Regions from separate parts of the Nocardioides sp. QY071 genome, predicted to be linked through region 3. Evidence: predicted binding sites of a transcription regulator. Region 3 holds the regulator's gene; each other region holds the start of a gene.
The links. The regulator LexA, encoded in region 3, represses DNA repair genes until DNA is damaged. The targets are predictions, from matches to a motif close to TCGAACANNTGTTCGA.
Positions count from the first base shown of each region.

Region 1: the regulator LexA is predicted to act here: its motif matches at 1,430-1,445, upstream of QI633_RS20630 (DUF222 domain-containing protein).
Region 2: the regulator LexA is predicted to act here: its motif matches at 7,683-7,698, upstream of QI633_RS12560 (DUF222 domain-containing protein).

Region 1 covers NZ_CP124681.1:4,289,074-4,299,486, forward strand. Annotated here, with positions in the region: gene QI633_RS20625 (FAD binding domain-containing protein) at 1-705, opposite strand, end outside; gene QI633_RS20630 (DUF222 domain-containing protein) at 1,458-2,885, shown strand; gene QI633_RS20635 (LysE family translocator) at 2,907-3,554, opposite strand; gene QI633_RS20640 (hypothetical protein) at 3,634-3,975, shown strand; gene QI633_RS20645 (TetR/AcrR family transcriptional regulator) at 3,967-4,548, opposite strand; gene QI633_RS20650 (SRPBCC family protein) at 4,606-5,058, shown strand; gene QI633_RS20655 (maleylpyruvate isomerase family mycothiol-dependent enzyme) at 5,062-5,688, opposite strand; gene QI633_RS20660 (ArgP/LysG family DNA-binding transcriptional regulator) at 5,685-6,575, opposite strand; gene QI633_RS20665 (LysE/ArgO family amino acid transporter) at 6,655-7,278, shown strand; gene QI633_RS20670 (PucR family transcriptional regulator) at 7,332-8,513, shown strand; gene QI633_RS20675 ((2Fe-2S)-binding protein) at 8,523-9,002, opposite strand; gene QI633_RS20680 (molybdopterin cofactor-binding domain-containing protein) at 9,013-10,413, opposite strand, start outside.
Region 2 covers NZ_CP124681.1:2,617,112-2,627,524, reverse strand. Annotated here, with positions in the region: gene QI633_RS12590 (response regulator transcription factor) at 1-576, opposite strand, end outside; gene QI633_RS12585 (sensor histidine kinase) at 573-1,259, opposite strand; gene QI633_RS12580 (glycosyltransferase) at 1,422-2,393, shown strand; gene QI633_RS12575 (hypothetical protein) at 2,405-3,025, opposite strand; gene QI633_RS12570 (fibrinogen-like YCDxxxxGGGW domain-containing protein) at 3,141-5,972, shown strand; gene QI633_RS12565 (family 16 glycosylhydrolase) at 6,014-7,006, shown strand; gene QI633_RS12560 (DUF222 domain-containing protein) at 7,711-9,135, shown strand; gene QI633_RS12555 (oligosaccharide flippase family protein) at 9,113-10,413, opposite strand, start outside.
Region 3 covers NZ_CP124681.1:4,449,951-4,460,363, reverse strand. Annotated here, with positions in the region: gene QI633_RS21500 (alpha/beta hydrolase) at 1-283, shown strand, start outside; gene QI633_RS21495 (LLM class flavin-dependent oxidoreductase) at 280-1,101, shown strand; gene QI633_RS21490 (ATP-dependent DNA helicase) at 1,261-3,159, shown strand; gene QI633_RS21485 (MXAN_6640 family putative metalloprotease) at 3,189-4,754, opposite strand; gene lexA (transcriptional repressor LexA) at 4,822-5,571, opposite strand; gene QI633_RS21475 (LysM peptidoglycan-binding domain-containing protein) at 5,840-6,241, shown strand; gene QI633_RS21470 (hypothetical protein) at 6,369-6,701, opposite strand; gene nrdR (transcriptional regulator NrdR) at 7,089-7,580, shown strand; gene QI633_RS21460 (vitamin B12-dependent ribonucleotide reductase) at 7,745-10,413, shown strand, end outside.

The sequences.
Region 1 (10,413 bases), 160 kb from region 3:
GATGGCGACCAGCAGGCCCGGGCGGGAGCCGCGGAGGTTGGCCTCGACGCCAAGGTCGGTCGAGCCCGCGACGGCGACCGCGCCGGGCTCGGCGAGGAGGCTCAGTGCCTCGTCGAGGGTCGCGGGGCGGACCCAGCCCGCGACGCGGTGCTGTGGGACGGGTGGTGGCGCGGTCGTCGTACGGACAGCGAGGGGGTCATCGGCCGCCGGGGCGCCCAGCGCCTCCGCGGCGTCGACGATCGGGCGGTAGCCGGTGCAGCGGCACAGGTTGCCGGACAGGGCGTGGTGGTCGAAGGAGGCGCGGCCCGGCCGGTAGTACTCGGCGGCCATGCTGCACACGAATCCCGGCGTGCAGTAGCCGCACTGCGAGCCGCCCCGGACGGCCATCTCGTGCTGGACGGGGTGCAGCGCGTCCGGCGTACCGAGGCCCTCGGCGGTGACGACCTCCTGCCCGGCGAGCGCGGCGGCCGGCACCAGGCAGGCGTTGATCGCGGTCCACTCGGTCGGCGCGTCGATCCCGGGCTTCGCGAGCAGGACGGCGCAGGCGCCACACTCCCCCTCGGCGCACCCCTCCTTGGCACCGGTGAGCCCCTGGCCGCGCAGCCAGTCGAGCGCGGTGAGCGGCGGCTGGGCGCCGAGGAGCGCCCGGGCGGCTCCGTTGACCGTGACGGCTGCGCCCGGCCCTGGAGCCGGATCCGTGCTCATCACTGCCAACGTTAGGTCATGGAGCCACCGGGAAGGGGCGGGTTGCGCGACCCCGGCGGTTGAGGTGCGAGGAGCGCCAGCGACGAGCCTCGAAACCACCGGGCCATCGGCGCGAACTGTCCGCGGGCTTCGGGTGCGTAGCGGGTCGCGTTCCGAAAGGCAGCGACGAAGAACGTCAGGCGGTGGCTGGGTTCTGCGGTCGGGCTACGGTCCGCGCCCGGAGGTCGAGGAGGTCGCGCAGCGACCGTCACGAGACCACCGCAACCAATCTCGTCCGACGGTTGAGGTGCGAGGAGCGCCAGCGACGAGCCTCGAAACCACTGGACCATTGCGCGAACTGTCCGCGGGCTTCGGATGCGTAGCCGGTTACGTTCCGAAAGGCAGCGACGAAGAAGGTCGGGAGGTGGTCGGGTTCCGCGGTCGGGCGTCGGTTCGCGCCCGGAGGTCGAGGAGGTCGAGGAGGTCGCGCAGCGACCGTCACGAGACCACCGCAACCAACCCTTGTCCGGTGGTTGAGGTGCGAGGAGCGCCAGCGACAAGCCTCGAAACCACCGCGGCCATCGGCGCGAACTGTCCCCGGGCCTCGGGTACGTAGCCGGAACAGCACGGAAACGCGCAGCAACGAGGACGGTCCGTAGGAGCCGGGTCCTGCGGTCGTCTTGCGGTCCGCGCGCGGTCGAAAACCCCTAGAAACAAGGAGAAAGTCCCCGGCAGGCCTCGTCATTCGAACATGTGTGCGATAGAATCGACGCATGATCTCGGACCTCTCGGATGCCACGCCGGAGCAGCTGCTCCACGCGGCCGACGACGGCGTCCGGATCCACCGGCTCCACGAGGTCCAGCAGCTGGAACTGCTGCTCGCCTGGGCCGACCTCCACTCCGGTGATCCGCAGGCCGAGCCCGGCGCGGTCCCGGTCCGGTACGGCGGACCGCGGCTCATCACCCTGGGCGGGGACGGGACCCCGGAGGTCGCCGACCTCGCACTGGTGGAGATGGCGATCGCCCGTCACGAGCACGTGCTCTCGACCCGCGGCGCCCTGGCCGACGCGTTCGACCTGCGCCACCGCCTCCCGCAGACCTGGGCCGGCGTCCGTGAGGGACGCTGCGAGGCGTGGGTGGTGCGTCGGGTCGCACGGATGTCCCGCACCCTCGACCGCCACCAGATCAGGATCGTGGATGAGGCCGTCGCTGCCGCGTTGGATCAGGCACCCAGCCGGATCCTCGCCATCGCGGAGGCCAAGGTGATCGAGGCCGACCCCGCCGCTCACCAGGCCCGGATCGAGAAGAACCAGAAGGGCAAGGGTGTCTGGTACCCCAAGCCTCGCCCGGGCTCCCAGGTCGACGACAACGATGCGGTCAACACTGCCGGTATCGGGACGGTGTTCGCCCGGCTCGACGAAGCCGACGCCCTCGCCCACCAGCACACGGTCGACGACCTCGCTGCCGCCCTCGCCGAGCACGCCGACGTCCCCGAGGGCGCCGAACCACTGTCGATGGACCACTGGCGGGCCGAGGCGTTCGCGATGCTCGCCGACCCCGCCGCCGTCCTCGCCTTCCTCCACGACATCAACGACACCTCGGAGGTCGAGGAGGTTGCGCAGCAACCGTCACGAGACCCCCGCAGCCCGACCGCCGAACTCATCGTCCACATCTCCCTCACCGACACCGGCGCCCTCGGACCCCTCGCCCGCATCGAGAACCTCGGCCCCAGGCTCCTCACCCAGGTCCGCAACCTCCTGCACCGGCACGCCACCATCACCGTGCAGCCCGTCATCGACCTCCACACCGGCCGTTCGGTCAACGGCTACGAACACCCCACCGACGTCAAGCACCGCACCCAGCTACGCACGATCGGGGACGTGTTCCCCCACGCCACCGGCCTGTTCGTCAAGCACGGCCGCCCACCGGACCACGACCACACGGTGTCGTACGACAAGCACGGACCACCCGGCCAGACCGGCGATCACAACGACACCCCACTCGCCCGACACCACCACCGAGCCAAGACCCACGTGCCCGGATTCACGGTGATGCAGCTCGGACCCGGCAAGTGGATCTGGGGCACACCCCACGGCCTCTACCGCCTCGTCACCGGCGGCGGCACCACCGCGATCACCCGAGCCGAGTACCAGCTCCACGCCCAGGACGCGATCGTCCTCGCCGACGACTACGCCGCCTGAGCCCGCCGACCGACCGCCGTCCTAGTGACTCTCGGCGGTCGCGAGGGTGATCCCGAGGCCGACCATCATCACGCCGCCGGCGGCGCCGAGGGAGTCGAGGCGCTTCGGCTTGCGGGCGAACCAGTCCCTGGCCCGGGCGGCCAGCAGCGCCCAGCAACCGTCGGAGCAGACCGCCATCACGCCGAACAGCAGGCCGAGCAGCACCAGCTGCGGCGCGGCCGGTGCCCCGCCGTCGATGAACTGCGGCAGGAAGGCCACGAAGAACACGATCGTCTTGGGGTTGGTCGCGCCGACGACGAAGCCGGTCCGCACCGACGCGAGCCCACTGCTCGGCGCCGCCTCCGCGCCGAGGCCGACCGCCTCGAGGGCGGCGCGGGCGTCGGCGCGGTGGAGGATCGCGCGCACGCCGAGGTAGACGACGTACGCCGCGCCGGCGAGCTTGAGCAGCGTGAAGGCCGTCGCCGAGGCCGCCACCACAGCACCGAGGCCCACCGCGACGAGCACGACCTGCGCCAGCAGGCCGAGGGCGTTGCCCACCACCGACAGGAGCGCGTCGCGGCGACCGACCGTGAGCGCGCGGCCGATGGTGAACAGCAGGCTCGGGCCCGGGACCTGGATGAACAGGAACGAGGCGATCGCGAAGGCGGCGAGCTGACTGGTCGACGGCATGACGGAAGTATCCGTCCGCGACCGGCCTCCGCGCGAGCCGATTCCTCATTCGGACGGCCGGTGCGCCGATGGCAGGGAGATGGAGGCGGACGAGCGGCCGGACTGCCCGGCGTGGTGCGTGACGACGCCGGGCGAGCACGCCGAGGACGACCCGGGCACGCTGCTGCACGAGGGCCCGACCTTCGGCCTGCTGCGCACCTGGTGGCTGGAGGGCGTGACGAGCTCGTTCACCGCCACGATCGCCGAGCCGGACGAGGATGACGGCGAGCTCGGCGCCGACGCGCTGCGCCGGCTCGCCACCGATGCGCTCGACGCCGCGATGTGGCTGGACCGGCAGGAGCGGACCTCGCCGGTGGAGCGCGGCGTCTCCGTGGTCGAGCTGGTACGACGGGCCCACGAGGGCTCGTCGCGCTCAGCCTGACCCGACCACCGCCAGGGCGAGCCGACGCGCGGTCCCGAGCGCGGTGTCGTCGCCGAAGAGCTGGCGCCGGGTGTTGGCGGCGACCAGGTAGGCGTCGATCCGGAACGCTCCTTCGGCCGGGTCCGCGACACCCGCGGCCCGGAGCTCGCCCTCGAGCAGCTCGAGCCACTCCCGCTTGAGGGCGCGCACGGCGGCGGCGACCGGACCGTCGCGGTGTCCGTACTCCGCTGAGGTCGCCGCCACGAAGCACCCGCCGGGGAAGACGCCGGCGCGCTGGTAGTCGACCCAGGCGTCGAGCAGCGCGGCCAGCCGGTCCCGCCCGGGCGCGGCTCCCCAGACGGGCGCGATCACCGTGTCGACGTACACCCGGCGGGCCTCGGCGACGGCGGCGACCTGGATCGCCTCGCGGGTTCCGAAGACGGTGAGGATGCCGCTCTTGCTCAGCCCGGTCGCGGACGCGAGGCCGCCGACGGAGATCGAGTCGAGGCCGTGCGTCGTGGCGATGTCGGCCGCGCACCGCGCCGCCCGTCGCCGGGTCGCGTCGCCCCGGGCCCGTCGTCCGTCGTGGGTCATGGGAAGACTATACGTCCGACTGGACGTAAAGATCGATCGCGGCTACCGTCCGAAGGCATGGACCAGCTCGAGGACTCGATCGGGATCGACGCCCCGCCCGCCACGGTGTGGGCACTCGTCAGTGACGTACGCCGGATGGCCGAGTGGAGCCCGCAGGTCACCTCCACCCGGATCAAGGACGGCGGCGAGCCCGGCGAGGGCGTCGCGTTCACCAACCGCAACCAGCACGGCGAGCTGGAGTGGACCACCCACGCACGGATCCTGCGGTTCGAGCCGGAACAGGAGATCGCGTTCCGGGTCGAGGAGAACTGGGCCGTGTGGTCCTTCCACCTCGCGCCCGACGGCGCCGGCACCGTGCTCACCCAACGCCGGTCCACGCCCGACGGCATCTCCGAGCTGTCCCGCGAGCTGACCGAGGGGTTCCTGGGCGGGATGGACGTGTTCACCGCGTCGCTGCGCGACGGGATGCGGCAGACGCTGAGCGGGATCAAGGCGACGGCGGAGGCCTGAGCCTCACGCGAACCGCTCGCGCAGCGTCGCCACCCCGGGCCCGCTGAGGTCGTCGAGGACGACCGTGCGTCCGGCCGAGACGAGCAGCAGGTCGATGGCGCGCCCCTCGACACGCGGCCCGTCGCCGTGGACGAGGCCGGCGTCGGTCGCCGCCAGAGTCAGCCCGGCGAGGGTGCGCCGCGTGCCACCCATCGCCTCGGAGGTGCGGACCTGCCACCCGAAGGCGTCGGCGACCGCGCCGTCGTCGTACGCCCGGGCGATGCCGAGCGGGCGGCGGACGTCTTCGCCGTGGACGATCTCCTCGACCAGGCGGGTCACTCGCGGGGCCGGCGGCGACCTGCGCAGGTCGACGGCGGCGCGCCAACGGGCCACGGTCTCGGCGGGCGTGCGGCCTCGTTCCCGTTCGACGCCGTCCTGGTTCTGCCGGTCGAAGTCGAAGCGGGCCCGCGCCATGGTCAGCACGAACCGCGGCACCGACGTCTTCGCGACGTCGACGAGGTGGGCCACCACGTCGTGCACACTCCACCCCGCGCACAGCGACGGGACGTCCCACTGCTCCGCGGTCAGGGACTCGAGGTCGGCGAGCAGGGCGAGGCGCTCCTGGCGGACGAACGGCCACACGTCGGTCATGACACCTTCGTAGCCCGTGCCACCGACAACACCCGCGCCGCCCGGCGGACGTCATCGCTCAGCGCGGCCAGCGCCGGGCTGTCGAGGCGCCACCGCTGCCAGAAGAGCGGTACGACGACCGGCCGGGCCCCCGGGAGCCGGACCACCTCCTCGGCGGCCAGGCTGGCGGACAGCTGCGGGTCGAGCAGCATCCCCCAGCCGAGCCCGGCCCGGATCGCCTCGTGGAAGTCGGCGGTGCTGGGCACCCGGTGCACGACGGGCGGCCGGCCGGCGTGGTGGGCGGCGAGCAGGTCGTCCTGCAGGTGGTCCTTCTCGTTGTAGACGACGAGTGGCATCGCCGCCCAGTCGATGCCGCGGCCGCGCCGGTGCTGGTCGACGAGCCAGGGTGCGGCCGCCGGCGTGTATCTGATCCCGCCGAGCCGCTCGACCACGCAGCCCTGCACGGGGTGCGGCTCGTCGGTGACGGCGGCCAGCACCTCGCCGCGGCGCAGCAGGTCGTCGGAGTAGGCCTGGTCCTCGACATGCAGCCGCAGCGCGGTCCCGGGGCGGGCGGCGACCGCGGCGAGCACCGGCCGGAACCAGGTCGCCAGCGAGTCCGCGTTGACCGCGACCGCGAGGTCGACGACCTCGTCGCTGCCGAGGCTGACGGCGGCCTCGGTGCCGAGGAGGCGCAGCTGCCGGCCGAGCCGGACGAGCGGCTCCCCCGCCGGCGTGACGGTGGCGGGCGTCGTACGGCGGACGAGGACCTGGCCCGCCGCCTGCTCGAGGGCACGCACCCGCTGGCTCACCGCGCTCGCGGTGACGTGCAGCCGGCGGGCGGCCGCCTCGAAGGTGCCCTCCTCGGTGATGGCGACGAGGGTCTCCAGCTGGGTGGGGTCGAAGCGCATGACTCATGTTAAGCAACGCTCATGTTCATGAAGGAACATTCGCTGTCCTTCACCACCAGGGACCCCTAGGTTCGAGTGCGTGCTCGCCCCTGCCCTCGCCGGTCTGCTGACCACGGCCTCCCTCATCGTCGCGATCGGCGCCCAGAACGCCTACGTCCTGCGGCAGGGCCTGCTCCGCTCCCACGTCGGCGTGGTGGTGCTCATCTGCGCGGTCTCCGACGCGGTGCTGATCGCCGCGGGCATCGCCGGCGTCGGCGCGCTCGTCGACGAGACCGGCTGGGCGCTGAGGGTCGTGCGGTGGCTGGGCGTCGCCTTCCTGCTCTGGTACGCCGTCGGCTCGCTGCGCCGCGCCACCCGCCCCGAGTCGCTGGCGGCCGCCAACGGCACCGCGAACGCGGCGGCCGAGACCCGGCGCAGCGTGGTCACCCGGGTCGTCCTGCTGACCTGGCTCAACCCGCACGTCTACCTCGACACGCTGCTCCTCATCGGCTCGATCGCCACCGCCCACGACGGCGGCGAGCCCGCCGGACGCTGGTGGTTCGGGATCGGCGCGGCGCTGGCGAGCCTGCTCTGGTTCTGCGGGCTGGGCTTCGGGGCGCGGCTCCTCGCCCCACTGCTGGCCCGGCCGCGGTCCTGGCAGGTGCTCGAGCTGTGCATCGCGGCCACGATGATCCTGGTCGCGGTCAAGCTCGCCCTGGGCTGAGACCGGGCGCAGGCACCAACGCAGGACCAGCCTGTCGCGGCTACCGTCGAGAGATGCTCCCGGATCCACCCCTCTCGGACCTGCTCACGACCCCCGAGTTCGACCGCCTGCGCCTCGCCGAGTGGTTCGAGGCCCGTCTCGACGATCTCGCGACCGACGCCACCCGCGCGATCTGGGCGGCGGTGCCGGCGTACCGCACCAGCGGGCTCGAGGAGGAGGTCATGACCCACTGCCGCCAGATCTTCGCGGTCTTCGCGCGCACGGTCCGCGAGGGCCGCGACCCCGACCTGGCGGACTTCCCGCAGACGACGGGGCATGCGCAGAAGCGGGTCGAGGTCGGCGTACCGCTCGCGGACTTCCTCAAGGCGTTCCGGATCGGACAGCTGTCGATGTGGGAGACCCTGCAGGCCTATCCCGCGGAGGGAGCCGAGCGGGAGGCGGTGCTGATCACCCTGGTGTCCCACGTGATGCGCACGATCGAGGTCGGCAGCTCGGCCGCCGCGGCGGCGTACCACCAGGCGCAGCAGTACCAGATCGCCGACCTCGAGCGGACCCAGCGCGACACGCTGGAGCGGCTGCTCGACGGCCAGCCGCTGCTCGACCAGCACCGCACGACACTCGCCCACGTCGGCCTCGGCGGCGTCGACCCGGGGTATGTCGCGATCGTGGCGACGCCGGGGGCGGCTGCCCGGCCGGCCTTCGCCGCGCACGCACCGGGCATGGTCGTCGTACGCCACCACGAGCTGGTCGGGCTGGTTCCCCTGGACGCCGACGTCGAGCGGGTCGCGAAGGAGCTGGCCGCGACCGGGGTCGACGCGGTGATCGGCACCAGCCTCCCGCACAGCGGGTACGACGCCGCGCCGGACGCCTACCGCGAGGCACTGCTCGCGCACGACACCCTCGAGGGCCGCCCCGGGCTGCTGGCATTCGGGGCGATCTCGCCGCTGAGCTACCTGGTGCGCCGCCCCGACCCGACGGTGCGCAAGCTGGTCCGCCCCGAGATCCTCGGCTTCTTCACCGACGACCTCGCCGCCGACGGCGTGTACGCCGACTCGCTGGAGGCCTACGTCGCCCACGACCTCAACGCGAAGGAGGCCGCGCGGGCACTGCACGTGCACGTCAACACGGTCTACTACCGGCTGGAGCGGATCGCGCTCAAGACCGGCGCCGACCTGCACCGGTTCGAGGACGTCGTCGAGCTGCTGGTCGCCGTACGCGCGGTGCGGCTGCCGTGAGCGCCGGACCTACATGCCGTCGGCGCCAGCCTTGATCGCCTCGCGAATGCGGGGGTAGGTGCCGCAGCGGCACACGTTGCGGATCGAGTCGAGGTCGTCCTCGGTGATCTTGCGGTTCTCCGCGCGGACCCGGTTGACCAGCGCGACCGCGGCCATGATCTGCCCGGGCTGGCAGTAGCCACACTGGGCGACGTCGTGGTCGAGCCAGGCGTCCTGCATCGGGTGCAGGCCGTCCCCGGGTGCGGTGTCGGCGAGCCCCTCGATGGTGGTGATCTCGTCGTCGGGGCCGATCGCGTCGATAGGCACCGAGCAGGGGTTGAAGGCCTTGCCGTTGATGTGCGACGTGCAGGCCTTGCAGACGTTGATCCCGCAGCCGTACTTCGGGCCGGTGACGCCGAGGACGTCGCGCAGGACCCACAGGATGCGGACGTCGTCCTCGACGTCGACCGTCACGGTCTCACCGTTGAGCTGGAAGGTGTGCTTCGGCATGGCGGGGTCCTCAGGAGACGTAGTCGAGGCCGTTGGTCGGCGACTCGGGGACGGACGGGACGAACGACTTCGGCTCGAAGTGCAGCGGGGCGTTGAAGTTGATCGGGAACTCGGTCGGCATCGACCCGGTGGCCCGGGCGTAGGCACACGCGACCGCAGCCATCGACGCGGCCACGCCGGCCTCCCCGATCCCGCCGGGCTCCTGGCGGTCGGAGTCGATCACCTCGCAGTGGAACTCCAACGGCGTGTTCCACTGCCGGGTGTAGGCCGAGTTGTCCCAGCTGGCCTCGAGGAAGTGCCCGTCGACGAGGTGGTTGCTGTAGCTCAGCGCCTGGGCCATGCCGTCGGAGAATCCGCCCATCATCTGCGCCTGCACGCCGAGCGGGTTGATCGCGAGGCCGCAGTCGACGACGACCGTCGCCCTGGTGACCCGCGGCCCGGTGACGGCGTCGCGGACCTTGCGGTTGACGGTCTCGGGGCGGCAGTCGATCTCGACGACGACGGCCGTGGCGCCCTTGTACTCCTTGTGGATCGCGATGCCCTGCGCCGTGCCCTTGGGCATCTGCTTGCCCCACTCGCCGAGCTCGGCGGCCCTGCGCAGCACCTTTTTGACGATGCCGCTCTTGAGGTACTTCAACCGGAACGCGACCGGGTCCAGGTTCAGCTTCGCGGCCAGCTGGTCGACGATCAGCTCGTTGGCGGTGCGTACGTCGGGCGAGTAGATGTTGCGCACCGAGCTGGTGTTGAACCGGTCGAAGTCACGGTTGGACTCGTTGAGCAGCTGGGTGACGACCCCGAAGTTGTAGGGGAGCTCCTGGCTGAGGAGGAAGATCGTCTCGGAGAAGCCGAGGTTGGCCAGGCCGGTCGGCAGGGCCGCGACCTCGGCGGTGAGCCGCTCCCCCAGTCCGTGGGTGAAGTCGGTCGACACCGAGGTGTGCCGCTGCTCGAAGCTGACCACGCTGCCGAGCAGCACCGTGGCCCGCACCCGCGAGGTCGCCATCGGGTGCACGCGCCCCTGTCGCGGCTCGTCGGCGCGGTGCCACATCAGCTTCACCGGCGCCCCGAACGCCTTCGACGCGTGAGCGGCCTCGATGGCGGCATCGCTGAACAGCTTGCGGCCGAAGGAGCCGCCACCCTGCACGACGTTGACGGTGACCTTGTCCGGCGCGAGCCCGAGGGCCTTCGCGACCTTGGACTGCGCGTCGACCGGCGACTTCAGGCCGCCCCAGATCGTGGCGGTCCCGTCCTTGACGTCCGCGACCGCGCAGTTGGGCTCGAGCGCCGAGCCGCTGCGGAAGTGGAAGACGAAGTCGCCCTCGACGGTGGTCGCGCCGAGCTTCGGCACGGCGAGCGGCAGCTGTGCCGAGCGCAGCTCCTTGAGGATGTCGGCCGACGACTTCCCCGCGACGGT
Region 2 (10,413 bases), 1.8 Mb from region 3:
GATGGTGGCCTCGGAGACCACCCGGTCGACCGCGATGTCGCGCACGTGCATGCCCGTCATCAGCAGGCCCAGGACCCGGGCCTCCCGGGGGCTGAGCCGGGCGAGCCGGAGGTCGTCGGCGCCGCGCTCCGCCACCCGGCCGCGCCACGCCGCGACGAGCTCGGCGCGCTCCTCCGGGCCGAGGACGGCGTGGCCGTCGTCGACGCGCCGCACGGTCGAGATGACCTCGATCAGCGCGCTCGCCTTGGACAGCACGGTGTGCGCGCCCTCGGAGAGCGCGCGCCCCCAACGCGCTCTGTCGGTCGCGCCGGTGAGGACGACGACCCGCACTCCCGCGCGCTGCAGCGGCGCGATCAGCGTGGTCCCGTCACCGAAGGCGCCGAGGTCGAGGTCGAGGAGCAGGACCCGTGGGCGCAGCCGCACCAGGGCGTCGACGAGGCTGCGAGGTGCGCCGCCGTCGACGGGTACCGGAACCCGCCGTACGTCGTAGCCGTGCACGGACAGGGCGATCTCCAGGGACTCGGCCAGCAGCTCGTGGTCGTCGAGGATCGCGACCCGGCGCTCGACCGTGCTCACCGGGCGTCCCCCGGCGCCGGCAGGTCGATGACGAACGTGGTGCGGACGGCGTCCTCGAGCCGGAGGTCGGCGTTCCACTCGCGCAGCCGGCCGCGCGCCACGGCCAGGCCGATGCCCTGCCCGGCCGAGCCGGTCCGCTGGCGTCCCCAGCCGAAGACCTCGGGCCGCAGGTCGGCGGGGATCCCGGCGCCGCCGTCGGTGACGCGGACCTCGACCCGGGCGGCGTACCGATGGGCCTCGACCCGGATGTCGTCGCCCGCGCCGTGCCGGGCGGCGTTGTCGAGGAGCACGTTGACCGCCTCGCTCACCACGTCGGCGCAGCCGAGCGCGTGCAGGCCCGAACCCTGCCAGCCGACCCGGCTCCCGCGTGCGATGTGGGCGGCGACGAGAGGCGCCACGACGTCGTCGACGGTGACGACGCCCCAGGTGGTTTCGGGCGCGCCGACGACGACCCGCTGGAGGCGGCGCAGCTCGCTGAGCATCATCGCCTCGAAGCGGCCACGCTCGCCGGGGGGCAGCACGGACAGCAGCTCGGCGGCCGAGGCGAGGCCGGCGACGGTCGCGTTGATCTCGTGCAGCTGGGCCTGGTAGCGGCGTACCTGCGCCTCGGCGGAGATGTCGGCGGGACGACGGGCGGACCTCGGGTGCTGAGCCGGCCGCGGCCTGGCCTGGAGTGTCGTCATCGGGCGTCCTCACTGTCGAGCGGTCTCACCGGAGCTCCGGAGACCCGGTGCTCCCCTCTCCAGTGCAGGAATGGGCCGTGCGTGATCCATCGCTTTGGCCAAGATTGTTGAAGCTTTCCGATCGGCCACCACCCGGGCGACGCGCTGAGGTTGCGTCGGCCCATGGCCACCGCACCCGACCCCGTCCTGCTGACGTCGTCGGTCGGCGGTCACTTCAACGAGCTGGAGCTGGTCGTCGAGGCCCTCGAGATCCCGCGCCACGAGCGGCACTGGGTGGTGCCGCGACACATCCAGACCGATGACCGGCTGGCCCGCGAGAGCGTGACCTGGTCACCGCTGGTGCAGTCCGGTGAGTACCGCAAGGCGCTGCGCAACCTGCGCTTCGCCGTACGGCTGCACCGGCGGCTGCGCCCGCGACTCGTCGTGTCGACGGGTGCGGCGCAGGCGACGCCGCACCTGGTCGCGGCCGCGCTGCTGCGCACCCCGATCCTGTACGTCGAGTCGGTGGCCAGGCTGGACAGCCCGTCGGTCACCGGCCGGCTGGCCGCGCTGCTGCCGCGGACCCGGCTGCTCGCCCCGCAGCCGGGCTGGCCCGAACCCTGGGAGCACGGCCTCGACACGTTCAGCACCTTCGAGGTCGTCTCCGACCCGGACGATGCCCAGGTCCGCCGGGTCATGGTCGCCCTCGGCAGTGAGCACTTCCCGTTCCCGCGGGCGGTCGACGCGGTCCTCGGCACGGTCCCCGCGGGAGTGGACGTCACCTGGCAGGTCGGCGACACCGTCGGCAGCGACGGCGCCGACCGCAACCGCTGGCTGACGGGCAGGGAGATGTCCTCCGCGATGAGCACGGCGGACGTCGTGATCACCCACGGCGGGGCGGGGTCGATCCTCACCGCACTCACCGCGGGCAAGGTCCCCGTGGTGCTGCCGCGGCGTGCCGCTCACGGTGAGCACGTCGACGACCACCAGGTCCGGATGGTCCAGGGACTTGCGGAGCGCGGTCTGGTCGTCGCGGTCCCCCAACTGGAGGACCTGTCGTTCGAGCACCTGCTCGAGGCGGCCGCGCTGACCGTGAGCCGGCGCGGCCAGCAGGCGCGGCCGGGCCTGCGCCCGGCCATGCCGGACGTGGCCTGACCGGCGCGCGATCAGCAGTCAGGGTCCGCCGGGAAGGTCTGCTCGACGACCTGCCAGCCCGAGGGCGCCTGCTCGAGGGTGAAGATCAGCCAGGTCCGGGGCGCCCCGGTGCCGGTCGGCAGCCGGTTGCCGGCACTGTCGGTGACCACGACCGCGGACTGGTCGACACAGGCCCGGACCCGGACCCGGGAGCCCTTCCCCCGCACGACGGTGCGCAGGATCGTGGGTTCGCCGGTCACCGCCCAGCCATTCTCCTCGTACTCCGCTGCCTGCGCCAGCAGCGCCTCCCGGGCCGCGCCGACCACGGCGTCGTCGAGGATGGAAGGCGCCTCGGCCGGCGTGGCCAGGGCGTCGTTCAGCGAGGTGAGCGCCTTGCCGACCGCGTCGGTGGCGGCCGACGCCCTGGCCGCCGGGACGCCCTTGCGCTGGACCTGGGGCGCGCCGGGCGTGGCGGCGGTCGTGCCGCTGGGGGTGCCGGTCGCGGTGCCGGTCACACCCGCACTCGCGGTGGCCGTCGCGTCCGCGCCACCCGACGCCGGCTCCTTCTGGTCCGGCTCGTCCCCGCCCGAGCAGCCCGCGGCGACGACCGCGGTCGCCAGCACCCATCCCACCCAGGACGTGACCTGCCTCACCCTCGCACCGCTCCTTCTTCAACAACGTTGTGGACGACGCGGAGCGCCTGATCCGGCCAGACTCGTGCCCGCATGGGGCACACCTTCCCATGCCCGACACGTCAGGATCCCCCCGTTGCCCAACCTTCGCGTCCCTGTCGCGCTCCTCAGCAGCCTCGCTCTCGGGGCCGGCCTGGTCACCCTCGGCGCCCCGACGCCGGCACGCGCGGCCGTCGCGAGCCAGACGATCCCGGCGGCCCAGCTGGGCACCGCGCCCGAGACCGCGGCCGGCTCCTGCTGGGAGATCAAGCAGCAGCGGCCCAGTGCGCCGAACGGCGCCTATTGGCTGGTGACGCCTGCGATGTCCGAGCCGCTCCAGGTCTACTGCGACCAGACGACCGACGGGGGCGGCTGGGTGCTGGTCGGCAAGGGCCGCAACGGGTGGACGACCGACTACGACGGCCGCGACGCCGACACCGGCCTGCTCGACCCCGGCTACGCAGGCGGCGCGGACGCGCACCAGCTGTCCAGCGCGACCATCGACCAGCTGCTCGACGGCGGCCGGGTCGATGCCCTCGCCGACGGCATCCGGCTGCGCCGCGCCGCCAAGTCCGACGGCTCGAGCTGGCAGGAGACGCGCTTCAAGCTGGCCAGCCGCGACCGCTGGGTCTGGACCTTCGACGCCCGGCACCCACTGTCGTCGTCCACCATCGCCGGCACGACCAGGACCGGCGGCATCACGACGTCCTTCGGCTCCGACAGCACCTGGAAGTGGGTCGACACCCGCAGCCGCGAGGTGACCGGCTGGAGCTACGGCTTCAGCTACGGCACCAAGGCGATCGGATCCAGCTCGGACTCGTCGTACCTCTACTCCCCCACCAACGGTGGCAGCGCGCTGCCGGTGACCCAGGTCTACCTGCGGCCGCGGGTCACCTCGACCGGCTTCACCGCGATCCCCGACGGCGGTACGACGACCCTCGAGCAGCGCGCGCAGGCCTCGTCGCTCGCGGACTCCCTGACCTGGGGCGTCACCGGAACGGCGTCCACCCCCTCCGCCGAGGGCGACGTCGAGGTCCAGGCCTTCACCCAGTCAGGCGACCGGATGTTCGTCGCCGGCAACTTCCGCTACGTGACCTCCGACGACGGCAGCCAGTGGGAGCAGCCCTACCTCGCGGCCTTCGACGTCGCCACCGGCGCCTGGATCTCGTCGTTCCGCCCGACCTTCGACCAACAGGTCCGCACCCTGGCAACCCTGCCCGACGGCCGGATCGTGGCCGGCGGCCTGTTCAGCCAGGTCAACGGGCAGTCCGCATCGGCCATCGTCGCGCTCGACCCCCGGACCGGGGCCACCTCGACCGGCTTCTCGACCCAGATCGAGAACCGCATCACCGGTGGCGTCACCTCCGTGCGGTCCCTCGCCGTGGTCGGCGACGACCTGGTGATCGGCGGCAGCTTCACCCACGTGAAGAACGCCGCCCAGTCCGGCTGGAGCTACATGCGCAACCTGGCCCGGGTGCGGGTCTCCGACGGCTCGGCGTGGTCGGGCTGGAACCCGGAGCTGAACGGCACCGTCGCCAGCGTCGCGGGCTCGGACGACGACGCGCAGGTCTACGCGGTCGGCTTCTTCTCCCAGGCACGGGGCGCGGTCGCCGCGAAGCGGGCGGCCGCCGTGATGATGGCCGGCGACGGCGCGCTGGCCACGCCCGCGTGGAACCCGACCTGGAGCAACACCAACGACTACCAGCGCACCGTGGCGACCGGCCCCGGCCAGGTGTGGGTCGGCGGCTCGGAGCACAGCATGTTCGGCTTCTCGCCGGCCACCTTCGCCCGCAAGCGGACCACGATCTTCGACCCGCACGGCGACCTCCAGGCCCTCGCCCGCGACGGGGACGTCATGTACGCCGGGTGCCACTGCAACGCCAACACCTACACCGACGCCGTCACCTGGCCGCTCGACTCCACCCCCTGGAGCCAGGCCGACGCCATCCACTGGGCCGGCGCCTTCGACGCCAGCACCGGCGAGCGGATCCCCGGCTTCACGCCGACCTTCAAGTCCCGCCTCGGCAGCGGCATCTGGGCGATCACGACCGACACCAACGGCCGGGTCTGGATGGGCGGCGACATCGTCACCGCCTCCTCCGCGCGCAGCGCGAAGGACCCGTCCGGCGGGTTCGCCCGGTTCAGTCCGCGCGACGTCAGCGCGCCGTCGCGGCCCGGCGACCTCCGGGTCGTCAACCAGACCAGCGGCGCGGTGACCCTCGGCTGGAACGCCAGCAGCGACGCCGGGAAGGTGCGCTACCAGGTGCTGCGCGGCGACCGGCCGGTCGCCACCACGACCGCCACCAGCATCACGGTGCCCTTCGACGGCACCGCACGCTACTTCGTCCGCGCTGCCGACGCGGCCGGCAACGTCTCGGCCAGCACACCCGTCCTCACGGTGGCCCGGGTGAGCGAGCTCGTCGCGACCGATGCGACCTGGTCCTGGTGGTACCAGAGCACCCCTCCGGCCGACACCTGGGCGCAGCCGGCCTACGACGACAGCGCATGGCCCACGGGCTCGGCCGTGCTGGGCTGGGGCACCGCCTCGATCGCCACCCCGATCGACACCTTCCCCACCACCAAGGACCGCCCGCTGACGGCCTACTTCCGGCGTACCGTCGAGGTGGCCGAGCCCGCACAGCTGTCCTCGCTCAAGCTGATCGTGCTAGCCAACGACGGCGCGGCCGTCTACGTCAACGGGGTCGAGGTCGCCCGCAAGGGGCTGCCCGCCGGACCGCTGACCTCGACCACCTACGCCAGCGCCGCGATCCGCGACGCGGCGGCGCAGGCCGACCCGCTGGTGGTGGAGGTACCGTTGGCGCTCCTGCGGCCCGGCGCGAACGAGATCGCCGTCGAGACGCACCTCAACTACCGGGCCACACCGGACGTCACGTTCCGACTCCAGGCACTCGCGACGAGCGCAGGATGACCTCGCTGCTCCCGGCGCGGACATGGGAGGGTCTCCGGCCGATGCCCGTCGCTTCCCGTCGTCGCCGGGTGGCGGTCGGACTGTGCCTGCTCGCCGCCGTGGCCGCGGTCCTGGTGGCGCTGCGTCTCGACGAGACCGCCGCCCCCGTGAGTGCCCTCGAGGAAGGCGGCGCCGCTACGCCGTCGACCGGTTCCGCCGGCCCGACCCCCTCGGGTCCGCTCACCCTCGCCGACCTGCGGGAGGTGCCCGCGGCCAGCCGCGGCTGCCTCCTCGGCCGCCCCCGGGCGGCGATCCGGGCCGACCTGCCGCCGACCTCGGCACGCTGGCGCGAGGACCTCGACGAGGACTTCGACCGGCTCCGGCCGCGGATCTGGAACACCCGCGACGAGACCCGGCTCGACCACGACGTGGCCTACCTCCTGGGTCGCAATGTCGCCACCCGGCGGGGCCGGCTCGCGATCACGGCCCGCCAGGAGGCGGCCGGCGGGCGCAGCTTCACCTCCGGGTTCGTCGACACCGACGGTCGCTACTCGCTCCCCCCGACCTTCCAGGTCGCCGTACGTGCGAAGGCACCGTCGCGCCAGGGCCTGTGGGCTGCGCCGCTGTGGCTGCGCCCCACCGACCGCAGTGGCGGTGAGATCGACCTCGCCGAGACGACCCGCCGGCCCGGCGAGCCCGCCCGCGTCAGCCAGAGCATCCACAGCGCCTACGGCGCCGGGCACCGCGTCGCCGCCCGGCGCTTCGAGCTCGCGGGCCTCGGCGACCGCACCGGAACCGCCTGGCACGACTACGTCGTGCGCAAGACGCCCGGTCTGATCGTGATGTGGATCGACGGGCGCGTCTCCTCGGCCTTCTGCGCCGGGTCTCCCGCCTGGTACGAGGACTACTACGACGCCGGCAAGCGGTGGAGCCTGCGGATCAACCTGCAGGTCGGCGGCTGGGGCGGCACACCTCGCATCGGCGACGACTGGTCGGGCGGGCGGTCGACGCTCCTCGTCGACTCGGTGCGGACGTGGGTGCGGGCGCGGGGCTGACCGACGCCCATGATCTCGGTGGTTGAGGCGCGAGGAGCGCCAGCGACGAGCCTCGAAGCCACTGGGCTGGTCGCGCGGACTGTCTGTGGGCTTCGGTCGCATCGCCGGTTGCGTTCCGAAAGCGGCGACGAGGACGGTCGCCGGGGTGGCTGGGTTCCGCGGTCGGGCGACAGTTCACGGCCGGAGGACGAGGAGGTCGCGCAGCGACCGTCACGAGACCACCACAACCGACCTCGCCCGATGGTTGAGGTGCGAGGAGCGCCAGCGACGAGCCTCGAAACCACCCGGCTGGTCGCGCGGACTGTCTGTGGGCTTCGGTCGCATCGCCGGTTGCGTTCCGAAAGCGGCGACGAGGACGGTCGCCGGGGTGGCTGGGTTCCGCGGTCGGGCGACAGTTCACGGCCGGAGGACGACGAAGTCGTGCAGCGACCGTCACGAGACCACCACAACCGACTCGCGCGATGGTTGAGGTGCGAGGAGCGCCAGCGACGAGCCTCGAAACCACTGGGCTGGTCGCGCGAACTGTCCGCGGGCTTCGGGTACGTAGCCGGTTGCGTTCCGAAAGGCAGCGACGAGGAAGGTCGGGAGGTGGCCCGGTTCCGCGGTCGGCCTTCGGTCCGCGCGCGCGGCCGAAACCCCTAGAAACAAGGGAAAAGTCCGCAACAAGGCTCGCCATTCGAACATATGTGCGATAGAATCGAAGCATGATCTCGGACCTCTCCAACGCCACGCCGGAGCAGCTGCTCCACGCGGCCGAGGACAGTGTCCGGGAGGCCAGGCTTCTCGAGGTCCGCAAGCTGGAGCTGCTGCTCGCCTGGGCCGACCTGCACTCGGGTGACCCGCAGGCCGAGCCCGGTGCGGTACTGGTCCGGTACGGCGGTCCGCGGCTCATCACCCTGGGTGGGGACGGGACTCCGGAGGTCGCCGACCTCGCACTGGTGGAGATGGCGATCGCCCGGCACGAGCACGTGCTCGCGACCCGTGGCGCCCTGGCCGACGCGTTCGACCTGCGCCACCGCCTCCCGCAGACCTGGGCCGGGATCCGCGAGGGACGGTGCGAGGTGTGGGTGGTGCGGCGGGTCGCACGGATGTCCCGCACCCTCGACCGCCACCAAGTTTCGCTCGTCGACACCGCGGTGGCTGCTGCGTTGGACCAGGCACCGTCCAGGATCCTGACGATCGCCGAGGCCAAGGTGATCGAGGCCGACCCCGCCGCTCACCAGGCCCGGATCGACAAGAACCAGGCCCAGAAGGGTGTCTGGTACCCCAAGCCCCGGCCCGGCTCCCAGGTCGACGACAACGATGCGGTCAACACTGCCGGTATCGGGACGGTGTTCGCCCGGCTCGACGAAGCCGACGCCCTCGCCCACCAACACACGGTCGACGACCTCGCTGCTGCCCTCGCCGAGCACGCCGACGTCCCCGAGGGTGCGGAGCCGCTGGGCATGGATCACTGGCGGGCCGAAGCGTTCGCGATGCTCGCCGACCCGGCCGCCGTCCTCGCGTTCCTGAACGGCATCAACGACACCCCGGGCACCTCGGAGGTCGAGGAGGTTGCGCAGCAACCGTCACGAGACCCCCGCCGGTCCGCGGAGGTCGTCGTGCACGTCTCCCTGACCGACACCGGCGCCCTCGGACCCGTTGCGCGGGTCGAGGGCCTCGGCCCTCGGCTCCTCACCCAGGTGAGCGACCTCCTGGGTCGCCACACGACCATCAGAGTGCAGCCCGTCATCGATCTGCACACCGGCCGGTCGGTCAACGGCTACGAGCACCCCACCGACGTCAAACACCGCACCCAGCTACGCACGATCGGGGACGTGTTCCCCCACGCCACGAGCCTCTTCAACAAGAACGGCCGAGCCCCCGACCACGACCACACCACGCCGTACGACAAGCACGGACCACCCGGCCAGACCGGTGATCACAACGACACACCCCTCACCCGGCACCACCACCGCGCGAAGACCCACCACGGCTACACCGTGATGCAGCTCGGCCCCGACAAGTGGATCTGGGGCACACCCCACGGCCTCTACCGCCTCGTCACCGGCGGCGGCACCACCGCGATCACCCGAGCCGAGTACCAGCTCCACGCCGAGCACTCGCTCAGGTTCGACCTCGCCGCCTGACGATTCCCGCGAACTGGTCGAGGTGAAGGAACCGCCGACAGAGCCGCGCCGCGACGACGACACCCAGGCCGGTGATCACGAGCGCGACCACGAAGCCAGCCAGGCTCTGCCCGCCCACGACGATCCCGATCGCTGACGCCGGGCCGGCGACGAGCACGCCGACGCCGATGCCGGCACCGATCCGGCCGACGGACGGGCGGATACCCGTGAGCCGGCTGACCTGGACGGCCGAGAGCAGACCGTCGAGGGTCCAGCACAGCGCCCAGGTGGTGGCCGCGCCGGCGATGCCCCAGACGGGGATCAGGACCAGGTTGCAGGTGACGCTGGTGGCGACCACGACGACCTTGTTGGCCAGGGCGCGACCGCTGCGGCCGGTCATCAGCAGCAGCGACTGGAGGTTGCCGGCGGCCAGCAACGCGACGCCGCCCACGCAGAGCAGGACCATCGCGGTGCGGCCGCTGCCGAACTCCGGGCCCGGGATCGAGAGGACGAACGGCGCGAAACAGGCCAGCAGCACGTAGACCGGGACGCCGAAGAAGACGATCCAGGTCGAGGTGATCGCGTAGAGCCGGCCGGCCTCGGCGTTCTCCCCGGCGGCGAGCCTGGCGCTGAACTGCGGGGCGACCACGATCCGCAGCGCGGTCATCATGACCAGGCCGCCGGCCACGAAGCGGGAGGCGACGCCGTAGACGCCGGCGGCGGCGGGGCCGAGCAGCACGCCGACGAGGACCACGTCGAGCCAGCCCAGGGCCTGCTCGAGCAGTGTCGAGACGGTGCGGGGCAGGCCGAAGCCGAAGATCTGGCGGACCAGGGCACGGGTCGGGCGAGCGGTGCCGGGTCCGCCGAGCGCACGCTCGGCGCCGCGCAGCCGCCGGGCGAGCACCAGCACGGCGAGGCAGGCGCCGGGGACCAGCACCACCGCCCACCCGGTGGCCGCCGCGACCGCCGAGCCACCGAGGACGCCGATCAGCACGACGAGCACGGGCCGCAGGGCGGGTACGGCGATGTTGCCGATCAGGTTGAACGGGAGCACCCCGCCGAAGCCGCGGGTCGCAGCCAGCGCCGTCATCATCACGGCCCCGAACGGGAGCGCCCAGGCGACGGCCGAGAACGCGTCGTCGACCCGGGCGTCGCCGAGCACGGCGCCGTCGCCGAACGCGTCGACCGCCGACCAGGCGAGCGCCACGGCGGTGCCGCCGAGGGCGGCGACCGCCAGCAGCGTGGTGCAGGCCGCGCGCAGGTGGCCGGGGTCCTGGGTGCGCAGCCGGGGCAGCAGCC
Region 3 (10,413 bases):
CGCCACCGCCGACGTCGCCCGCACCCGGGACCTGCGCGCCACCCTGGTCAACCACTTCGCGATGGACTTCGCCGGACCGCGTGGCGGCGGGTGGAGCGACCTGCGGGTCCCGACCCTCGTCGTCCAGGGCGAGCTCGACCCGGTCTTCCCACCCGCCCACGGCGAGGCTCTGCGCGACGAGATCCCCGGCGCCCGGCTGGTCGTGCTGCCCGGCTCCGGGCACGACGTCCTCGAGCCCGCCTGGGACCGGTTCGTCGCCGAGCTGGTGGAGCACACGTCGTGACCGCGCTGCGCTCGGCGGTGTGGCTGCCCCTCTTCGACGACCTCGCGGACCCGGCGGCCGTCGTACGGCTGGCGGTGGCGGCCGAGGAGCACGGCTGGGACGGCTTCTTCGTCTGGGACCACGTGCGCTGGCAGGAGCCGGTGCAAGCGGTCGCCGACCCGTGGACGACGCTGGCCGCCGTCGCCGCGGCGACCACCAGGCTGCGGCTCGGCCCGATGGTCACCCCGCTCTCGCGACGCCGGCCGCAGGTCGTGGCGCGGCAGACCGCGACCCTCGACCGGCTCAGCGGCGGCCGGCTGGTCCTCGGCGCGGGCCTCGGGAGCGACCGGTTCGGCGAGGAGTTCTCGCGCTTCGGGGAGGAGGCCGACGACCGCCGCCGCGCCGTCCTGCTCGACGACGCGCTCGGCGTCCTGCGGCAGGCGTGGAGCGGGGAGGAGGTCCACCACCACGGCCCGGGCGGCACCATCGACGGTGTCCGGTTCCTCCCGCGGCCGGTCCACGGCACGGTCCCGGTCTGGACGGCCGGCTTCCCCGGCAACAGGCGCCCGCTGGTCCGCGCCGCGCGCCACGACGGGTTCGTCCCGGTCAACCTCGAGCACCCCGACCAGCTCGCCGGTGCCGTCGACCGGATCCGGGAGCTGCGGACCGAGGCCGGCACCGTCGCGGCGCCGTACGACGTCGCGGTGGCGCTGCCCGCCTCGGCCGACCTGGCCGCCTTCGAGGCGGCAGGCGCGACCTGGTGGCTGGCCGACACCGACCCGCACGGGAACACCGTCGACGCGGTCCTCGGGGTGATCCGCGACGGCCCGTTCCGATGACCGCGGGCGAGCTGTGGAGGGGCGCGCAGGAACGTCGGCCCCACCCTCTAGGGTTCTCCGGTGACCACCACCGCTGCCGACCGGACCTCGCCGGTCCGCGACCTGCTCGCGACGGCGGTGGCCGCGCTCGGCGGCCAGGAGCGTGCGGGCCAGGTCGCCATGGCCGAGGCCGTCGCCGACGCGTTCGCCGACAGGGAGCACCTCCTCGTCCAGGCCGGCACCGGCACCGGCAAGTCCCTCGGCTACCTCGTCCCCGCTCTTCTCCACGACCAGCGGGTCGTGATCGCGACCGCCACACTCGCGCTGCAGCACCAGCTGGTCGAGCGCGACCTGCCGCGCCTGGTCAAGGCCGTCGGCACGGTTCCGGGCGTCGACGCGTCGTACGCCGTGCTCAAGGGGCGCTCCAACTACGCCTGCCTGCACCGCGTGCGCGAGGGCGCGCCCGACGACCAGGGCCAGCTGATCCAGGCCGAGGACGCCATGGGCGCGATGGGCCGCAAGGTCCTCGAGCTGCGCGAGTGGGCCGAGAAGGCCGCCGAGGACCGCAAGACCGGGGAGCGCGACGACGCGCCGCGCCACACGGACAAGGAGTGGCGCCAGGTCAGCGTCTCCGCGCGTGAGTGCCTCGGCGCCGCCAAGTGCCCGTTCGGCGAGGAGTGCTTCGCCGAGCGCGCCAAGGAGAAGGCGCAGAAGTCGCACCTCATCGTCACCAACCACTCGCTGCTCGCCATCGACGCCGTCGAGGGGATCCCGATGATCCCGGACTACGACGCCGTCGTGATCGACGAGGCCCACGAGCTCGCCGCCCGGGTCACCCAGGCCGCCACCGACGAGCTGTGGGCCGCCGAGGTCGAGCGCGCGGCACGGCGCAGCATCCGCCACGTCGAGGGGGAGGAGGCCGAGGACCTCGCCGACGCCGCCGACGCGCTGCGCGCCGCGGTCACCGACGCCCCGGCCGGTCGCTTCGAGCAGGTCCCCGAGGCGCTCGCCGACGCGCTGGTGCTGGTCCGCGACGCCGCCCGCGCCTGCGTGGGCGCCTTCCCGAAGGCGGAGTCCGGCAGCGAGCCCGACGCCGCGATGACCCAGGCCAAGGGCATGGTCCAGGAGGTCCTCACGACCGCCGAGCGGATGGCCGCCAACTCCGAGGCCGACGTGCTGTGGCGCACCGAGGGCACCGACCGGATCCCGCCGATCCTCTGCATCGCGCCGCTCCAGGTCTGGGCCCAGATGCGCGACAAGCTGCTCTCCGACAACACCGTCGTGCTCACCTCGGCGACCCTCATGCTCGGCGGCGACTTCGCGACGGTCGCCGGCTCGGTCGGCCTCAAGCCGTCCGAGCGGGTCGCGCCCGAGGCGCCGCGCCAGGAGTGGCCCGACGACGCCCAGCCGTGGCGCGGCCTCGACGTCGGCAGCCCGTTCGACTACGCCAAGCAGGGCATCCTGTACGTCGCCCGCCACCTGCCCCCGCCCGGCCGCGACGGCCTCGGGCCGGCCCAGCTCGACGAGATCACCGAGCTGGTCGACCAGGCCGACGGCCGCACCCTCGGGCTGTTCTCCAGCCGCCGGGCCGCGGAGGCCGCCGCCGAGCACGTCCGCAAGGCGCTGCCGCACCTGACCACCCTCGCCCAGGGAGAGGCACAGCTGCCCGAGCTGGCCCGCCAGTTCCTGGAGGACCCGCACACCTGCCTGTTCGGCACCCTCGGCCTGTGGCAGGGCCTCGACGTCCCCGGCGACACCTGCCAGCTGGTGATCATCGACCGGATCCCGTTCCCGCGGCCCGACGACCCGCTGATGAGCGCGCGGCAGAAGGCCGCCGACCAGGCGGGCGGCAACGGCTTCATGCAGGTCGCCGCGACCCACGCCGCGCTGCTGCTCGCGCAGGGCGCCGGGCGCCTGATCCGCACGACGAGCGACCGTGGCGTGGTCGCCGTACTCGATCCGCGGCTGGCGACCGCCCGCTACGGCTCGTTCCTCAAGGCCAGCCTGCCCCCGATGTGGCCCACGAACGACCCGAAGGTCGTGCGCCAGGCCCTGGGCCGCCTCAGCGGCCGGGCCTGACCCACGACCTTCGTGGTGTCAGCGGGGCGTCAGCGCGCGGTGGCGCTGACCTTCGCCGTCGCGTCCTTCTTGCCGGCGTTGGCGAAGGTGATCTCGATCCACTGCACCTTCTTGCCGAACTCGTAGCGCTTGGTCTTGTCGCCCTTGCGGTTGATCTTGACCATCTTGGTGAGCGGCGCCTGGCCCTTCTTCTTGATCGTGACCAGGACGTAGCCGCCCTTCTTGCGCTTGGGGCCGTCCACGTGGACGCGCAGGTGGGCCTTGCCACGGAACTTCGACTTGAAGCGGATGGTCCGCGAGGCGAGGTGCCGCAGCTCGACCGAGTCGGAGACCGAGCGCCGCGAGCCGGACAGCTTCACGCCGCGCCACAGCCTGGCCCGCGGGTAGGCCCCACCCTCGGCGTAGTTCAGCGCCGGGCGGCGGTTGGCCGCCGCGAACCAGCCGAACTGGGTGCGCAGGTCGGTGCCGCGCGCCGCTAGTGCGGCGTTGATCGCCTGCCGCGAGTTGGCCGGGCCGGCCGCCAGGTCCCAGATGTCGCGCACGATGGTCGGCATGCCGCCGGGGCCGTTGACGGCCGGGAAGTGCTCGCTGAGGTACTTGAAGAAGATCCACGCGCCGTAGGGAGCCAGGCCCTTGCGGTGGTCCAGCGGCTGCGCCGGCTGACCCAGGGGACCGCCCTTGAGGTACTGCAGGTTGTCGTTGATCGCCGGGTAGACCTCGTCCTCGGCCCAGGTCGCGGTCGCCTCGAGCAGCCAGGTGTCCTCGTTGACGTCATAGGCGAACTGGACGGCGTGGAAGTACTCGTGCGCCGCGGTCACCTGCAGGTTGCCGAGGGGGCCGGGCACCGGGCCGAACTCGGCGTAGTCGTTGTCGAGGACGCAGTACGCGGCCGCCGTCACGTGGCCCCCGACCCGCTGGTCGGTCGTGCAGTAGCCGTAGAGGCCGCGCTTGCCGAGGTCGGCGAGGTAGACGTCGAACTCGTTGCCGTCGCTGACCGGCGTGCGGTAGCCCGAGGCGACGTAGCGGCTCGCGACGTTCTTCATCACGTTGAGCACGGCCGCGGGGTAGTTGGGCGCGGGGGCGTCCGAGCCCGTGCTCGGCGAGTAGGCGCCCTGGACGTAGTGGACGCAGATGCCGCTGCCGCAGGTCGGCGCCGCCTCGGGCGCGGTGTAGCAGGGCAGCCCCGAGCCGTTGGTGCACTCGATGCCGCCGGAGCCCGGCGGCGGCCGGTAGCCGGTGCCGGGGCGGGCGAGCAGCCGCGCGGCGTCGTCCTGCAGGCTCGTCGGCAGGTCGTCGCGGGTGAGCGCGAGGTCGCGCAGCGCCATGGTCAGGTCGGCGCCGGTCGTGGCGTCGGTCGGCGCGGCGTTCGGGGCGGCCTCGACGATGTCCTGCACCGTCTCGAGCGCCTGCTCCGCGGTCGCTTGGGCGACGTCGTCGTCGATGTCGACCGGGACGGCGGCGCCCGGCGCAGCCGGATCAGCGGCCGGATCGGTGTCGTCCGCCCGTGCGGTGCCGCCGAGGACGGACACGGTGAGCAGGGCTGCGAGCAGCGCGGACAGCAGCCCGAGGAAGGGGAAGTGGCTGCGACGAGACATCAGGACCGGCCTTCGGAGATGGCGACAGGACATGCAGACCCTATGTCACCGCCCGGTCAGGCAAACCTCACACCCGCCGGAGAACCGCCGTCACCTTGCCGAGGATGGTCGCGTTGGTGCCGTCGATGGGCTCGAACGCGGGGTTGTGGGGGAGCAGCCAGACCTGGCCGCCCTTGCGCTGGAACGTCTTGACCGTGGCCTCGCCGTCGATCATGGCCGCCACGATCTCGCCGTTCTCAGCGGTGGGCTGCTGGCGGATCACGACGTAGTCGCCGTCGCAGATCGCGGCCTCGATCATCGACTCGCCGCTGACCTCGAGCAGGAACAGCTGTCCGTCGCCGACGAGCTGACGAGGCAGCGGGAAGACGTCCTCGACCCGCTCCTCGGCGAGGATCGGGCCACCGGCCGCGATCCGGCCCACGACCGGGACGTTGGCCGGCACCGGCGCGGCGTCGCCGATCCCGGTCTCGTCGTACGTCGTCTCCTCGGCGGTGCCCATCGCGCGTCGCGCCGCCATCACCTCGGGCAGGAACACCTCGAGGGCGCGGGGCCGGTTGGGGTCGCGCTTCAGGAAGCCCTTCTCCTCCAGGGTGCGCAGCTGGTGGGCGACGCTGGAGGTGCTGGTGAGGCCGACCGCCTGGCCGATCTCGCGCATGCTCGGCGGGTAGCCGCGCTTCTCGATGCTGTCCTTGATGTGGGCCAGGACCCGCTGCTGGCGCGGGGTCAGCCCGGTCGCGTCGGCCGGTCCGTCGGGCAGCTCAGTGACGCTGCTCGCCTTGCCGTCGCCCTTGCGCTGGGTGCCCTTGCGCTCAGCCATGGTCGCCCTCCAGATCAGATCGCGTGGTGTGGTCCGGATCGACCGGGCCCGTGTGACGACGCTAACCGAATCCGGCCCCCGGTTTCAAACATCTGTTCGAACCGCGTGTCGCGACACGCCGGTCGAACGAACTTTCGAACGGTGCTGGAAATCTTCGAACACCTGATCTAATCTCGTACACATGTTCGATCGAACGCCTGATCGAACACCTTCCGTCGGACCCCCTCGATACAACTGGGGCCGTCCACTTCCCCCGGAGGTCAATCCCATGAGCACCATCACCCTTGCGCCGCGTGTCGCCCCGGCTCGCGCCACCACGCGTCCCGCCACCCGCCCCGCCACCCGTCCGGCCACCCGTCCGGCCGCCCGCGGCCAGGTCCGGCTGACCCGACGCGGCCGCGCGGTCGTCTTCCTGCTTGCCCTGACCGCCGTCGTCCTCGCGGCGATCTGGCTGGCCGCCGGCTCGGCCGCAACCCGCCAGGACGGCGGCGCGCCGCAGGTCCAGCTCGTGACCGTCGGCCCCGGCGACACCCTGTGGGACATCGCCAGCGACGCCGCCGCGACCTCGGGCGACGACGTGCGCGACATGATGGAGACCATCCAGCAGCTCAACACGCTCGACGGCAGCATGGTCTACGTCGGCCAGGAGCTGCGCGTGCCGACGCACTAGTCGCACCACCAGACTTCTTCGCTGCCTCGACCCCAGCGGAGATGGGGCCTGTATTGGCCTGGGGAATGAGAAGGGCGGGATCCGACCGAACCGGATCCCGCCCTTCGCGCGTGCGTGAGTCGCGCGCTCAGCGAGCCGCGCGCTTGCCGCCCTTGGGCGTGGCGGGGTCGCGCTTGGGGCGCGGCTCGTGGTGGTGCGAGCTCATGCCGAGGGCGCGCGAGAGGCGGATGGCCAGCATGAAGGTGAGGAACAGGCAGAGCATGGCGCCCAGCGAGGCCACGGCCATGAACGCCCACGCGCTCGCCTTGCCGTCGTGGCGCGCGGTCGCGCCGAAGTCGATGGCGGCGACCACGAGGTACCCCCAGGCCACGATCGAGACGGTGCCGCCGGCGGCGATCAGCAACAGGGCGGGACGGAACTTCGCCTTCGCCCGATCGCCAGCCCGCTTGCCACCCGTCACGGCGGTCATTGTTGCTGATGGGTGGGTGGAATGCTCAGCCAACGCGCCCTCCACCGCTTCCGGGAGGTCCCGGCGGGCCGTCGGGCGGCCGCGAAACGCCGGTCCGGAAGTCCTCGTCCGGAGGCCTTTGTGGGCGGTGACCTGCGCAAACGTCGTCCGGGTCGACCCGCTCGCGAACTCGCGGCGACCCGCGCTTGCATCGCTGGTGGCCGAGGCGTACGGTTACCACTACATCTAGTAGTTACAACGATGTAGTTCTCCACATCTAGTCCACAGGGCGACCCATCGTCACCCACAGGACCGGAGCGGAAACGCACAGTTCGCCCCACCTTTTTCCACAGGCGGGGGAGTTGTCCACAGCTCGTAGCCTCGGGAGGAGGGGGACCCATGCACTGTCCGTATTGCAAGCACCACGACACCAAGGTCCTCGACTCCCGCGTCTCCGACGACGGCTGCTCGATCCGGCGCCGCCGGGTCTGCCAGTCGCCGAGCTGTGAGAAGCGGTTCACGACCGTCGAGGCCATGCAGCTGACCGTGCTCAAGCGCTCCGGCGCGACCGAGCCGTTCACCCGCCAGAAGGCCGTCGCCGGCGTCCGCAAGGCCTGCAAGGGTCGCCCGGTGGACGAGGACGACCTGGCCCGGCTGGGCCAGGAGGTCGAGGACCAGCTCCGGCTGGCCGGCAGTCCGGAGATCGCGGCCCACGAGGTGGGCCTGGCGATCCTCCCGCCGCTGCGTCGTCTCGACGAGGTCGCCTATCTCCGCTTCGCCTCCGTCTACCGCGGCTTCGACTCGGCCGCCGACTTCGAGAACGAGATCTCCCTGATGCGGGCCGAGCGCCAGCTGCAGTCCGAGGGAGCCCGGCCCGTCGCGACGGGCTGACCACAGACGCCCGGCAGGTAGTGGGGAAGCTGCCTGCCGGGCCACCCCCTCCCCTTTCCCGTTCGCACGTCCCGTTGTCCGCAGGAGCCCGCCGCTCCTGCCGCATTGCCGACGCCCCCGCTTGACACCCGCACCGCACGCCGACAGAGGAGACCAGGAGAGCCATGACCGAGACGGCCCGCAGCCAGACGCCCAGTGAGACGGCCCGCTACGCCAAGAACGGACTCAAGATCCAGCGGATCTTCAGCACCGAGGGCGTGCACCCGTACGACGAGATCACCTGGGAGCGGCGCGACGTCGTCCAGACCAACTGGAAGACCGGCGAGACCGTCTTCGAGCAGCTCGGGGTCGAGTTCCCCGACTTCTGGTCGCTCAACGCCTCCACGATCGTCACCACCAAGTACTTCCGCGGCGCCGTCGGCACGCCCGAGCGGGAGCGCGGCCTCAAGCAGCTCATCGACCGGGTCGTGTCGACGTACGTCAAGGCGGGGCGGGAGCACGGCTACTTCGCGAGCGCGGCGGACGCGGAGGTCTTCGAGCACGAGCTGACCTGGCTGCTGGCCAACCAGTACTTCTCCTTCAACTCCCCGGTCTGGTTCAACGTCGGCACGACCGCTCCCCAGCAGGTCTCGGCCTGCTTCATCCTCTCGGTCGACGACTCGATGGACTCGATCCTCAACTGGTACAAGGAGGAGGGCTTCATCTTCAAGGGCGGCTCCGGCGCCGGCCTGAACCTTTCCCGGATCCGCTCCTCCAAGGAGCTCCTCAGCAGCGGCGGCACCGCGTCCGGCCCGGTCTCCTTCATGCGCGGCGCCGACGCCTCGGCCGGCACCATCAAGTCGGGCGGCGCCACGCGCCGTGCGGCCAAGATGGTCGTGCTCGACGTCGACCACCCCGACATCGAGGAGTTCGTCGAGACCAAGTGGCGCGAGGAGGACAAGATCCGCGCCCTGCGCGACGCCGGCTACGACATGGACCTCGGCGGCAAGGACATCACCTCGGTCCAGTACCAGAACGCCAACAACTCGGTGCGCGTCAACGACGAGTTCATGCGTGCGGTCGAGAACGGTGGCGAGTTCGGCCTGCGCTCGCGGATGACCGGCGAGGTCATCGAGACCGTCGACGCGCGCAGCCTGTTCCGCAAGATCAGCGAGGCCGCCTGGGCCTGCGCCGACCCGGGCCTGCAGTACGACGACACGATCAACGACTGGCACACCAACCCCGAGACCGGCCGGATCACCGCGTCCAACCCGTGCTCGGAGTACATGTCGCTCGACAACTCCTCGTGCAACCTGGCCTCGCTCAACCTGCTCAAGTTCCTGCGCGAGGACGACACCTTCGACGCGGCGCTGTTCGCCCAGGCCGTCGAGCTGATCATCACCGCGATGGACATCTCGATCTGCTTCGCGGACTTCCCGACCGAGCCGATCGGCGAGACCACCCGCAACTACCGCCAGCTCGGCATCGGCTACGCCAACCTCGGCGCGCTGCTCATGGCGATGGGCCTCGGCTACGACTCCGAGGGCGGTCGCGCGATGGCGGCCACCGTCACCTCGCTGATGACCGGTACGTCGTACCGCCGCTCGGCCGAGCTCGCCGCGATCGTCGGCCCCTACAACGGCTACGCCCGCAACGCCGAGGCCCACCAGCGCGTGATGCGCAAGCACCAGGCCGCCAACGACGACGTGCGCACCCTGCACATCGCCGACGCCGAGGTCCACAAGCTGGCCACCGAGGAGTGGGCCAAGGTCGTCGAGCTCGGCAAGTCCAACGGCTTCCGCAACGCGCAGGCCTCGGTCCTCGCGCCCACCGGCACCATCGGCTTCATGATGGACTGCGACACCACCGGCATCGAGCCCGACTTCTCCCTGGTGAAGTTCAAGAAGCTCGTCGGCGGCGGCTCGCTGCAGATCGTCAACCAGACCATCCCGCGGGCGCTGAAGAAGCTCGGCTACGACGAGGAGAAGATCGAGGCGATCGTCGCCTACATCGGCGAGCACGGCCACGTCGTCGACGCCCCCGGCCTCAAGCCGGAGCACTACGAGGTCTTCGACACCGCCATGGGCGAGCGCGCGCTCAAGCCCATGGGCCACGTCCTGATGATGGCCGCCTGCCAGCCGTTCCTCTCGGGCGCCATCTCGAAGACGGTCAACCTGCCCGAGTCGGCCTCCATCGAGGACATCGAGCAGATCTACCTGGAGTCGTGGAAGCTCGGCCTCAAGGCCACCGCGATCTACCGCGACAACTGCAAGGTCGGCCAGCCCTTGGCCGACGGTGGCGGCAAGGCCAAGAAGGACGCCGCCGAGGCTGCCGAGGCCGACGCCAAGGTCGTGGAGAAGGTCGTCGAGAAGGTCGTCTACGCCCCGACCCGCAAGCGCCTCCCGAAGTCGCGCCAGGCCCGGACCACCTCCTTCACCGTCGCCGGCGCCGAGGGCTACATGACCTCGGGCGCCCACGACGACAACAGCCTCGGTGAGATCTTCCTCAAGCTCGGCAAGCAGGGCTCGACGCTCGCCGGCGTGATGGACGCCTTCTCGATCGCCGTCTCGATCGGCCTGCAGTACGGCGTCCCGCTCGAGACCTACGTCTCGAAGTTCACCAACCTGCGCTTCGAGCCCGCCGGCCTCACCGACGACCCCGACGTCCGCATGGCCCAGTCGATCATGGACTACGTCTTCCGCCGCCTGGCGCTGGACTACCTGTCCTTCGACGAGCGCTCCGCCCTCGGCATCTACTCCGCCGACGAGCGCCAGCGCCACCTCGAGACCGGCTCCTACGAGCCCGTCGAGGAGACCGGCAACGCCTCCGAGCTCGTCGAGACCGCCCCCGCCGC